4 regions of the Pseudoalteromonas sp. SS15 genome follow, and region 4 is predicted to be linked to each of the others. Evidence: predicted binding sites of a transcription regulator. Region 4 holds the regulator's gene; each other region holds the start of a gene.
What was found. Region 4 encodes LexA, which represses DNA repair genes until DNA is damaged. Its sites were predicted from a motif close to TACTGTATNNNNATACAGTA; they were not measured.
Positions count from the first base shown of each region.

Region 1: AAEU28_RS05170 (DNA topoisomerase III) is a predicted target of LexA. The motif match lies at 1,487-1,506, and genes of this name have one in related genera.
Region 2: AAEU28_RS00895 (LexA family protein) is a predicted target of LexA. The motif match lies at 1,947-1,966, and genes of this name have one in related genera.
Region 3: dinB (DNA polymerase IV) is a predicted target of LexA. The motif match lies at 1,851-1,870, and genes of this name have one in related genera.

Region 1 covers NZ_JBMMUD010000002.1:226,051-229,267, forward strand. Annotated here, with positions in the region: gene AAEU28_RS05170 (DNA topoisomerase III) at 1-1,473, opposite strand, end outside; gene AAEU28_RS05175 (4a-hydroxytetrahydrobiopterin dehydratase) at 1,604-1,948, opposite strand; gene phhA (phenylalanine 4-monooxygenase) at 1,959-2,756, opposite strand; gene AAEU28_RS05185 (trans-sulfuration enzyme family protein) at 2,977-3,217, opposite strand, start outside.
Region 2 covers NZ_JBMMUD010000001.1:198,991-202,207, reverse strand. Annotated here, with positions in the region: gene AAEU28_RS00905 (hypothetical protein) at 1-184, opposite strand, end outside; gene AAEU28_RS00900 (Y-family DNA polymerase) at 268-1,527, opposite strand; gene AAEU28_RS00895 (LexA family protein) at 1,515-1,928, opposite strand; gene AAEU28_RS00890 (shikimate kinase) at 2,140-2,640, opposite strand; gene AAEU28_RS00885 (tRNA-(ms[2]io[6]A)-hydroxylase) at 2,678-3,217, opposite strand, start outside.
Region 3 covers NZ_JBMMUD010000002.1:72,560-75,776, forward strand. Annotated here, with positions in the region: gene AAEU28_RS04555 (carbon starvation protein A) at 1-461, opposite strand, end outside; gene dinB (DNA polymerase IV) at 784-1,842, opposite strand; gene AAEU28_RS04565 (aldo/keto reductase) at 2,000-3,052, shown strand.
Region 4 covers NZ_JBMMUD010000010.1:159-3,375, forward strand. Annotated here, with positions in the region: gene lexA (transcriptional repressor LexA) at 1,193-1,810, shown strand; gene coxB (cytochrome c oxidase subunit II) at 2,060-3,199, shown strand; gene ctaD (cytochrome c oxidase subunit I) at 3,202-3,217, shown strand, end outside.

The DNA.
Region 1 (3,217 bases), on a different contig from region 4:
GAAATGCTTTGGCGGCGACGTATGCTTTTCGATAACCTGTGCATCAACGCACTGCACTTGCTCACCTTTTTGCAGCATTGGCAACTGAGTAAGCTCAGCCTCTCCTTTTTCTTGCTTGTTAAATAAGACTTCCCAGCCTTTATCAATCAGGCTTTTAAATTTAGAGGTAAATAGCCCACCTTGAATAAGCGTATGGATCTCTCGCTCAGCGTAAACGCTTGGCTCAAAAAATTGCGCTAAGTAGTGCCTTGCAATCAAGTAATACACATTTTGCTCATTTTGATTCAGCGCGCCGCTCGACTTTTTTGAGGTCGGAATAATCGCATGGTGCGCTCCGACTTTGCTGTCGTTCCAAGCTGATGATTTTATCTCCAAATTCGCTTTGCCTGTAAAAGCACTTAGTTTATCGCTAATGGCATCAATGGCGCCCACTACTGAGCTGCGCTCTTTGTAATGGTCTTTTGGCAAATAACGGCAATCTGATCTGGGATAAGTGATCAGCTTATGCCTCTCATACAAACTCTGACAGGTATCAAGTACCGACTGGGCGTTCATGCCAAATACTTTGGCCGCTTCTATTTGTAGAGTCGATAAACTATGCGGCAAAGGGCGCGACTTTTTACTTTGAGTGCTTTTATCTTTGCTCACTTCACCCGGTTGGTTTTTAACTCTGCTCGCCACATTTTCAGCTAAGCCTTTAACAAGTACTCTACTTTCTTCATCCATATAAGGCTGACAGGCTTCGCTTGGTTGCCATTTACCTATGTAACTTGCACCTGCTTGGGTGTTTAACTGCGCTTCGACTTCATAAAACGGTTTTGAAACAAAATTGGCAATTTCCCAATCACGGTATACAACCAAACCCAATACCGGCGTCTGCACTCGACCAATGGATAACACACCTTGATAACCCGCTTGCTGCCCTTTGATGGTACTCATGCGTGTCATATTAATACCATAAAGCCAGTCGGCACGAGCGCGAGACAGCGCTGAAACCGACAGCGATAAAAAATCGAGGTTAGGTTTTAAGTTATTGATGGCTTGCTTAACTGCAGAGGGATTTAAATCGCTTATTAGACAGCGGAGTGTTTGCTCTTTTTGTGATTTAGTGGCGCCACAAAAGTTAATCATTTCATCTATTAAAAGCTGTCCTTCTCTATCTGGATCGCCCGCGTTAACAATGGTTTTAGCCGACTTAATTAACTTTTTAACGGTATTAAACTGTTTTTTGGTTTTACTTTTTGCTACTAGCTGCCATTGCTCTGGCACGATTGGCAGATCGGCAATCGCCCATTTTTTAAATTTAGGGTCGTACGCCTCAGGCTCAGCTTGCTCTAATAAATGGCCTATACACCAAGTAACAATATCGCCGTTCGCCGCTTCAATAAAGCCATCGTTATTCTTATGAGGTTTAGGTAGCGCATTGGCAATGGCTCTGCCTAATGACGGTTTTTCAGCGATATAGAGTTTCATTGTTAGATTTATATACTGTATAAATTAACAGTTATGATAGAGCAATGGCGCGCTAAGTGCCAGAGTTTAAGTTTCAGCCATAAAAAAAGCGCCCATAAAAGGCGCTTTGGTTAAATGATATGTTGAAGTCTTATAGAGCGTTGAAAACGTCGTCTGTTTTCGCTGCACATACAAAATCATTCTTATGCAGGCCTTTGATAGAGTGGCTCCACCAAGTGATTGTCACTTTGCCCCACTCTGTTAGAAGACCAGGGTGATGACCTTCTTCTTCAGCCATGTCGCCCACTTTGTTAGTGAACTCTAATGCCTGCTTGAAGTTTTTGAACTTGAATACACGCTCAAGTTGCATGATGCCATCACGCACTTCTGGAACCCAATCAGGGATCTGCTTAATTAATACTGCTAACTCTTCATCTGACACTTTAGGCGCATCCGCACGACACGCTTCACATTTTTGTGCACTTAAATCAGACATTACAAAATCCTTAACTTGCTAATTTTTCTTTAGGGGGAAACTTTGGCTCAAATAAGCCTAATTCTTTTGCTTCTTGTACCAACGCCATGATATCCATTTGTGAGATATCGAATAAGTCATTAATTGAATTAATTGTGTAGTACAGCGGCTGCATAATATCAATGCGGTATGGCGTACGCAGTACATCTAGCACTTCTAGTTTGTTGATTTCTGGCGTATCAGAGTAAACATACTGCGTTTCTCCCGGGCTTGAAAGCACACCACCGCCATAGATACGTAAGCCGTCTTCAGTTTGCATTAAACCAAATTCAACCGTAAACCAATACAAGCGTGCTAGATATACACGGTCTTTTTTCTCAGCAGCATAACCTAATTGACCATACTTGTGCGTAAACTCAGCAAATGCAGGGTTTGTTAGCATGGCGCAGTGACCAAAAATCTCATGGAAGATATCTGGTTCTTGCAGGTAATCGAACTCTTCACGAGAGCGAATAAATGTTGCTACCGGGAACTTTTTGTTCGCCAATAATCTGAAGAATTCATCAAAATCAATCAGTGCAGGTACAGGCTCTACTTGCCAACCTGTTTCACGACCAAGCGCTTCGTTTAACTCATGAAGCTGAGGAATACGATCGTGTGGTAAGTTTATTTTCTCAAGGCCTTCCATGTACTCGTTACATGCTTTGCCTTCAATGCACTTTAATTGACGTGCAACCAACTCAGACCATATTTTATTTTCTTCTTCGGTCCAAGCGATGATGCCATTTGCATCAGGTTGCTTTGATACATATTTACTTGCTTTAGCCATAATAACCTTCGCTGTTAGTTCGCTCTTGCCCCAGCTTGAGCGCTTCAACTTGTTGACTTGATACTAGGGAAAAGTAAGCAAAAGATTAATAGATGAGATGTTTCAAGGAATCCTGAAAACTCGATTTTTTGGAACCTTTAGTTTACAGCGCTGTACACAAAACAAAACACCACACACAAAAAAGGGACTTTAGAGCCCCTTTTGTGCATTTATAATTACACTAGATTTGCTTAAATGCCTGTTCTAGGTCAGCAATGATGTCGTTAACATCTTCTAAACCAACAGAAATTCGGATCAAACCATCTGAAATACCCGCGGCTTCACGCTCTTCTTTGGTATACGGCGAGTGTGTCATTGAGGCAGGATGCTGAATAAGTGTTTCTGGGTCGCCCAAACTGACCGCTAACGTACAAAGTTCAGTCGCGTTAATAAAACGCTCACCTTGCTCTAGGGTGCCATCG
Region 2 (3,217 bases), on a different contig from region 4:
TTGGCAAGTTTTTCCAAATAACGGTCTTATCTAATTCGTTGTAAGCTTGTGTGACAATCTCTTTTATATCTGCAATGTATTTGTTTTCTTTGACAGCAATACCAATTGAAATTTCATTGCTTGTACTGTTTGCTAAATTTGAATTTAATAATATCACTATTGCAAATATCAATTTGTTAAACATATTCCTTCACCATAAGCACTTTGCGTTAGCTTTACTGCTTTGAGTATAGATTGTTTTTTCTAACCGATATTTTCTACCATGTTTTATTGGCATTTTATTAGCGGGATCTCAGTCCATCGCGTTGTATATCTTCTCGATAACCAATCTCGTTTCATTTGCCACTGATTACTTTGTAATTCTGTCCCAATACGTAAGCTACTACTACCGTAGCGTTTATTTATTGTATCTAAACATTGCATAAGCTCAGGTTTATCGCCAGAAACATTAAACATATCAATTTGTTGGTGCATATCGTCTTCGAGTTCAATGGCGCCAATACCCGCTTTGTAGTATCGCACACCAGGTTGGAACAATTGGCTGAATACCAACTCGACTTGTTTGGCAAATACCATACTATCATTCGATGGCACAGCAAGTTTCTGAATAAACGACCTTTTATAGTAATTATCTTCATGTGGTGAACTATGAGCGAAGATAATTAATCGCTTCGTTAAAGATCCTTGTTTGCGTAGTTTCTTGGCTACGATTGAACAATGCGTTACCAATGACGCTTTAAGTGCGAATGGGTTTTCAACGCGCTCACCAAAACTGCGGGTGCTGAATACTTCTTTTTTGCGCTGTTTTACATCATCCCATGATAAACATGACACCCCGTTAAGCTCTGATATCGTTCGCTCAAGCACAACACTAAATTGTTTTCGCATTATTTTTGGGTTTTGTTTAGCCAAATCTAACGCACTTTCGATGCCGAATAACTTAAGTTGCTTGGTTAATCGGCGCCCTACGCCCCAAATATCCGATACTGCCATATTGGCTAAAATTTGCTTTCGAGATTTTTCACTGTCAATAACGGCAACGCCTGTTGCGCCTACAAACTTCTTAGCCGCATGATTAGCGGCTTTCGCAAGTGTCGGTGTTGGCCCAAAACCTACCCCCACTGGTAATTTGGTTTTTCGCCAGACTGTGCGACGAATAAGATGACCATATTCATACCAAGAGCTCACCACATCACTATAGCCATCAAACTTTAGAAATGACTCGTCAATGGAATATACATAATGTTGATCACTAAAACGGTTGATAATGGCCATCATTTTGTCACTTAAATCGGCGTATAACTCATAATTTGAAGAGCGAATAACCACATTATGCTTATCTAAAATAGGCTTTAATTTAAAGTAAGGCTCAAACTTTGGAACGCCAAGTTTTTTTACTTCAGGAGATGCAGCAACAATGCAGCCGTCGTTGTTTGAGAGCACCACAACGGGTCGCTTACGTATTGATAAGTCGAACACTTTTTCGGCTGAAGCATAAAACGAGGTGGCATCAATTAACGCATACATTGTTTTAATCTCATGTTTTGCCGATGCATTCTTAATGAACCAGTCACAATACCTTCGAGCTGAAAAACATCACAATCACTGATAAACACAGGTTTAAACAAAGGTGATGCAGACAATAGGCGTCGATTATGGATATCAAGGATTTTACATACAAACTCATTGTTAAAGTTGGCAACAATGACATCTTGGTGTTTTGGCTCGGCCGCCCTATCTACAATTAATAAATCACCATCAAAAATACCAACGCCCTGCATCGAGTCACCAGATGCGAGGCCCAAAAAAGTGGCGTTAGGGTCACCAACTATAAGTTGGTCAAGGGATAAACCGAGCTCTTTATATTCGGCTGCGGGAGACTCAAAACCGGTGATCCCCGCTGCTGCTTTAACAGGTATTACTTTCATACTGCACCAAAATACATATACTGTATATAAATACAGTATATGTATAATTAGTCATATCGGCAAGCTTAACAGCGTTACCAAGTGGCGCTATGAAGCGCTTTTAGAATAAAGCCGGCAAAAAAAAGCGGCTTGATGTTTACCAAGCCGCTGAGTTTTTATACCAACTCTCACTATAAGTAGCTCTATTTTGAGAGGTTTGATTTATTACGTACTACTTCAAGCTAAACGCCCTACTTTGCTGATTGCTTTCTAAACGCACTTTATTGCCATTGAAAGTCTCGAATAGTTTTGTATGGGCTGCTTTTGAAAATACATCGTCTCTGGTGTCATAGTCTTCAATCCAAGCCAATAACATGTCTAGATTTTCATCTTGTGCTTCTTTTGATGGGTATTTGTGCGGCTCCCAAGGACGCGCTTTAGCGTTGGCTTTACAGATCTCCACATCTAAATCGATAAAAACCAAATGCTGACACTGCTCTGTGATCGGTTTAATGAGATCACTATAGCAACCCTCAATCACCCAATCTGAATGGGACCGAACAAACTCACTGATTTTATCGAGCGAAGACTCAAGTGGTGCCCGAGTTGGTGGTGACGTGGGCAACCAAGCAAGTGTATCTAAATCTAAATGTGCGGCTGAATGTGCTTGTGCTAAACGCTTTGAAAGCGTTGATTTTCCAGAGCCCGAGTTCCCAAAAATAATCGTTTTCATTCGCTAGTCCTTATTGATTCAGCCACAAATAAATTGATTAATGAAGCGCCGCTGTAAATGGGATCTTTTTACAGATCTCAGCTTCAGCTTCCAGTATTTCAGCTAAGCGAGCATCAATAATGTCTTTATCGAAGTATTCGTAGCCCAATTCTACAAACAGGTTTTTATGTTTTTCTTCTGATTTAGCAATGGCAACATAAAAGTCTTTCTCTTTGCATTCTGGTAAAGCTTCCGCAACTAAAGAAAAACGTTCGTGGCCTCGCGCTTCAATCACTGCAGCCACTAATAGACGATCGATTAAGAATTCATCAGTGCCCTGTCTAAATAAAGCGCGCATACCTTTAATATAAGGGTCTTTTTGGTCGTTACCTAAGGTAACCCCACGCTCTGTTAATAATTTCAACACTTGTTTAAAGTGGATCATCTCTTCGATGGCTAAATCGGTCATGGCTTTCACAAGCTTAATTCTGTCTGGGTAATGCCCCAACATAGACATAGCCATGCCAGATGCTTTTTTCTCTGCGGCAGCGTGATCTTGTAAAAAGGTATCAAAATCAGCGAGTACTTTTTCAGTCCA
Region 3 (3,217 bases), on a different contig from region 4:
GAGTTAGCGATAACCACACCAAATACCGCATTCACCATAAGCAGCAACAAGAACACCACAATCATGAATAACACGCGCGTACGTTTACCTATTACGCTTTCAGATAGTGCGCCCATTGACTTACCTTTGTGGCGCGTACTGGCCCAAAGTGCGCCCATGTCATGCACACCTGCAAAGAAAATCGTACCAAATACTACCCAAAGTACTGCTGGCACCCAGCCCCAGTATACCGCAATGGCAGGCCCGACAATCGGCGCAGCCCCTGCTACTGATGTGAAATGGTGCCCCCAAAGTACCAGTTTATTGGTTGGCACATAATCAACCCCATCCTTAAGCTCGTGGGCTGGGGTAACAAAGTTATCGTCCATTTTAAAAATCTTCGTGGCGATGAACTTAGAATAGACAAACCAGCCAAATAGCATGCCGGCAATACCAAATAATACAATCAGAATAGACTGCATCAGATACTCCTTTTCTCAGTTTTAGTTATACGCTCACTCCACCTTAACACGAAATTTACAATTTCAAATTAAGATTTTAGTCACCTTATAAATCATAGGGTTATTATGCGGTAGCACCGACTTTATGCCGGGTCATTATGCGATAAGCGATAAGCTTTAAGTGAGCGAGATTTGAGTTAGCAAGTTAGCCAATGAATAAATAAAAACCACCATCACTCTGAATTTATTCCAGAGCCTATGAGGTAAGTTACAAAACCCTGCTCTACTCGGTAGCACCGACTTTATGTCGGGTAAATAAAGAGATAACTTAAAGAGGCAATATTTAAGAAAACAAATGCATTTGATTATGGCTTGCTTCTTTTGCCGATAACCCCACTTGAATACCTATTAAACGCACTGCCTTGTGGCCCTGATTCCTTTCAAGTAAATCGGTTAATAATTGGCAGAATAACGCACTGTCTAACTTATCAAACTGGCACTCTTTACTGACCAATTGAAAATCAAAATACTTTACTTTTACGCCCAGCTTTATAATGTGCTGCTCATCTAGATATTTACTGGCTCGAATTTTGAGCTCAGGTAATAATTGTTTGATAATACGCATTTTCAACACGTCAATATCAGCGGTGTCTTGTTCAAATGTGGTTTCTACCCCCACAGATTTGCGCACACGGTCGGTTTCGACCCGCCGCTCATCAATACCATGACAACGACGCCATAACATATCGCCTAATTTGCCAAACTTTTGTTTTAATAAAGTTTCATCGGCATTTTTGATATCTCGACCAAACTCAAAGCCATGGGCAAGCAATTTTTGCATTGTCACTTTGCCTACACCGGGGATTTTTTTAAGTGGAAGACCTTCAATAAATGCATCGACTTTATCTGGGGTGATCACAAATTGGCCATTGGGCTTGTTTTCATCGCTGGCAATTTTTGCCAAAAACTTAATCGGGGCAACCCCAGCTGAAGCAGTTAAACCCGTTTCTTTAAAAATCTCATCACGAATTTGTTGCGCAATTAAAGTCGCGCTGCCTTTGCATTGGGTGCAATCGGTCACATCAAGGTAGGCTTCATCTAAAGACAAGGGTTCAATTAAATCGGTATAACGGGCAAAAATAGCTCTGATCTGCTGTGAGATTTCTTTATAGAGCGACATTCTCCCCGGCACGATGCGCAAATGCGGACATAGCTTTTTCGCCTGATAATTCGACATAGCAGCACGCACACCGTATTCACGAGCAATATAGTTCGATGTCGCCAAAACCCCACGGTTGCTATTGCCGCCAATCGCCATTGGCACTTTAGCCAACTCAGGATTGTCGCGCATTTCTACCGCGGCATAAAAGCAGTCCATGTCTATGTGGATAAATTTACGCATATATGAAAGACTGTATATAAACACAGTCATTATGGCGCAACTTCAGCTTTTATTGCAACTGTTACTGCGCTTTAAGATCAACTACACTAATTACTTAATAAAAAGTAATGTCTCAGTTTTTTTAATACACTCTGAGCAATTAAATCAAGGAGCGCACATGCAATTTAGTCGTTTAGGCAGCAGTCAAATAGATGTTTCTCGTATTTGTCTTGGTAGTATGACATGGGGCTTACAAAACAATCAGCATGATGCCGATGAACAAATCAATTACGCCCTCAGTCAGGGAGTCAATTTTATTGATACCGCTGAAATGTACGCGGTGCCGCCTTCACCAGAAACCTATGGTAAAACTGAAGCAATAATTGGTAATTGGCTTGCACGCCATAAAGAGAAGCGTGAGCAAGTGGTGATTGCCACCAAAATTGCAGGCCCAGGCTTAAACTGGGTTAGAAATGGTGGACCTATTACGCCCGATGCCATTTATAAAGCCATTGATGATTCACTAGCTAGGTTAAATACCGATTACATTGACCTTTACCAATTGCATTGGCCAAATCGCCAATCTCCGCATTTTGCACAGCACAAACCTAATGGTCACAACTTTGTAGATGTCGATACGCAAGCTGAAATCGCCAGTATGGAAGCCATTCTTGAAGCGTTAACAAAGAGTATTAAAGCTGGAAAAATCCGTCATTGGGGTTTATCTGACGACACCACATGGGGCATAAATACGTATTTGCGCCTTGCTGAGCAGCATAACTTAGTAAAGCCTGTATCTATTCAAAATGAGTTCAGCTTATTGCATGCCAAAGACTGGCCATACTTAATTGAAAACTGCTGGCATGAAGATATTGCTTACTTACCTTGGTCACCACTTGCCGCGGGCATGCTAACCGGTAAATATTTAAATGGTGCTCGCCCAGAGGGCAGTCGTTGGACATTGGTTCAACGCCAAGGCTTATTCAGAGACACTGAACAAGCAGGCCTTGCCACAGCTGAGTATGTGGCTTTAGCGAAAAAACTGAATATGACACCCGCACAATTGGCCCTTGCATGGTGCGACCAAGTCAAAGGCGTGACCTCTACAATTATTGGCGCAACCAATATGAGTCAATTAAAAGAGAACATCGCCGCATTTGATATGCCTCTTTCTGAAGAAGCATTAAATGATGTGGCTGACATATTCAGCCGCTACCCTGCGCCTTTTTAATCCGAATTTAGATTATTTAAAGGGCTCTTTGTGAGCCCTTTTGTTATTACCAAACATTGCTTCAATAGCTGTAATCCACTTTTCTAATCGTTATACCAATCCTCTTAATTAAGTGAACTATTTTGAGGCAAGTAAAACTTGTCGGTAGCGAGGCGAAAATTTTGC
Region 4 (3,217 bases):
TTTGTAGCTAAAATAGCTCACTTCACCTTGCGCAAAAGAAGCGCTCTCACTGCGTTCGCTGTCGCTAATTTTGCACGATAGCGTCGATGATTGTGTGGGCGCGGCCAGCTTGGCTTCCCATGTGAAAGTAGAACATCGCCAAGTACCTATTTAGAGAAAGCCCGATTCGAAAGAGTCGGGCTTTTTTTGCGTTTAAGTCCCTTTGCAATAGCTAAAATAGCTCACTTCAGTTCGTTTTTACTTGTTAAATCAGTTGGTATGTAGATAAACCTCGTTCGCCTATTCATCCCTGAAGCTGGGTCCCATCGCGCATCCATGCGCTCATCTCAATGAACTGCGAAGCTACGCTTCGGTCTCATTTCGTCCATGTGAAAGTAGAACATCGCCAGGGCCTAATTAGAGAAAGCCCGATTCGAAAGAGTCGGGCTTTTTTGCTTTTATGGTGCTAAATCGTCCTGCACGGTGATGAGGTAATGCTCGGTGGTAAAAAGACGAATTAGCGCAAGGTGAAGAGAGCTGCCTTCACAGTAGCGTCTCTTATCACTCTGAAACATACCCCCTCAGCTTCAGCTAAAATAGCTTATCTCACCTTGCTCAAAGCAAACGTATTCGCTTCGCTCATTGTCGTTAACACTTTGCACTACATTCATCCCTGAAGCTGGGTCCCATCGCGCATCCATGCGCTCATCTCAATGAACTGCGAAGCTACGCTTCGGTCTCATTTCGTCCATGTGAAAGTAGAACATCGCCAGCAAAGGTTGCCCAAGCTAGGCGCCCCCGAGCAATTAAAGAAACCCGTTGCAGAAATGCAGCGGGTTTTTTGCTTTTAAGTCCCTTATCATCAGCTAAGCTAGTTTATCTCACCTTGCGCAAAAGAAGCGCTCTCACTGCGTTCGCAGTCGCTAATTTTGCACGATAGCGCAAGGTGAAGTGAACAGCCTTCACCGTACTTAATCTTAACGGCCTTAACATCAGCTAAGGTGGTTTATCTCACCTTGCGCAAAAGAAGCGTACTCACTGTGTTCGCTGTCGCTAATTTTGCACCTTTCTTGCTCAAAGCAAACGTATTCGCTTCGCTCATTGTCGTTAACACTTTGCACTTTATTGCATTAAATCTATCCAAATTTAGTTTGCCATTTTGGCATAACTGTATATACTCACAGTATCTTTACCTGTATGGAAAACCAGTTGTATGCGACCACTAACGAAACGACAAGAACAAGTATTTGAACTCATCAAAGTCTTCATCAAAGATACAGGTATGCCTCCAACACGAGTTGAAATAGCAGATGCGCTTGGTTTTAAAAGTGCTAATGCTGCTGAGGAACATTTAAAAGCCTTAGCTAAGAAAGGGGTGATAGAAATGGTGCCCGGGGCTAGTCGTGGTATACGTTTAGTCGACGATGGTTCTGCTGAAGATGCAGGTCTTCCCTTGATTGGTAAAGTTGCTGCTGGAGAGCCTATTTTGGCTCAAGAGCATATTGAAAGTCATTATGAAGTCGATCCGAGTTTATTTAAGCCTGCTGCAGATTACTTATTACGTGTAGATGGAATGAGCATGAAAGACATCGGTATTCTTGATGGCGATCTTTTGGCTGTACATAAAGCGCAAGTTGCTCAAAATGGTCAAGTTGTTGTTGCTCGAGTAGACAACGATGTAACAGTTAAAAGGTTAGAACAAAAAGGCAGTAAAGTGCTATTACATGCTGAAAATGCAGAGTTTTCCCCAATCGAGGTTGATCTAGAACACGAATCTTTTGCTATTGAAGGTCTTGCTGTAGGTGTTATAAGAAATTCTAATTGGATGTAACTTCTATATAATTCTAACAATAGGTTAGCTGTACTCTTCTTCTGTTTCTTTAGTCAGCTAACCATATCTCTTCTTACTTTCCATTTTAATATATCAAATTCTTCTATTTTACTTTCTTGCTAATTGTTTATTTATTGACTAATTGTTAATAGGTCATGTATTGCCTTCGACTTTAGTCGGATCCTATGACGGTCATCCAATAATTTTAACTGCGAACTTCTTGCTGAAGTCGATAAATGGGGGCGTCGTATGAGAATAAGTAAATTTGCTTATTTGCTTACTTTTTTGTTGTTGAGTCCACTTTCATTAGCCAATAGTGACTACAACATGAGAAAAGGGGTTACTGATGTAAGTCATAGTGTTTATGAACTACATATGACCATTTTTCTAATCTGTTGTGTAATCGGCTTGATTGTATTTTCGGTGATGTTTTGGGCTTTATTAAAGCACCGAAAATCAAAAGGAGCTGTAGCCGCACAGTTTCATGAAAGTACCAAAGTAGAAATTGTTTGGACTGCAATTCCTTTTCTTATTCTTGTCATCATGGCGATCCCTGCAACTAAGACTTTAATTGCTATGGAGGATACCAGCAAAGCAGACATAACAATTAAGGTCACAGGGTCACAGTGGAAATGGCATTATGAATACCTTGGTCATGACGTCGATTTCTTTTCTGTATTATCTACGCCTTTATCTCAGGTTAATAATGAGGAAGAAAAAACAGAGACCTACCTATTGGATGTTGATAAACCGCTGGTAATACCTACAAACAAAAAAGTGAGATTTTTAATGACGTCAGATGACGTTATTCATTCATGGTGGGTACCTGATTTTGCGGTTAAAAAAGATGCTAATCCTGGCTTTATCAATGAAGCTTGGACCAAAGTAAATGAAGAAGGTATTTACCGAGGTCAGTGCGCTGAGCTATGTGGTAAAGACCATGGCTTCATGCCTGTTGTTGTTGAAGCTGTCTCGCCTGAAAAATTCGAACAATGGTTAATTCAACAACAGTTAGCCAAAACAGAAGCAGCGAAAGAGGCCGAAGCTCTACTGTCACAAACTCTAAGTAAAGAAGAGCTGATGACAGAAGGTCAGACTGTTTACATGGGGTATTGTGCAGCTTGTCATCAACCGACAGGCTTAGGGCTGCCCGGCGTCTTCCCTGGCCTGAAAGATAACGCGGTTGTTAAAGGGGACCTAGATGCGCACATCGATGTGTTGTTGAATGGTCGCCCTGGTACTGCAATGCAGGCATTTGCCAAGCAACTTACAGTAAAGCAGATTGCAGCTGTTATTACATACAAACGCAATAGCTGGGGAAATGATACAGGGGAAGTTATTCAGCCTAGCCAAGTTCAAGAATTTATTGATAAAACGTCAGGAGAGTAATCATGAGTACTCAGGTTC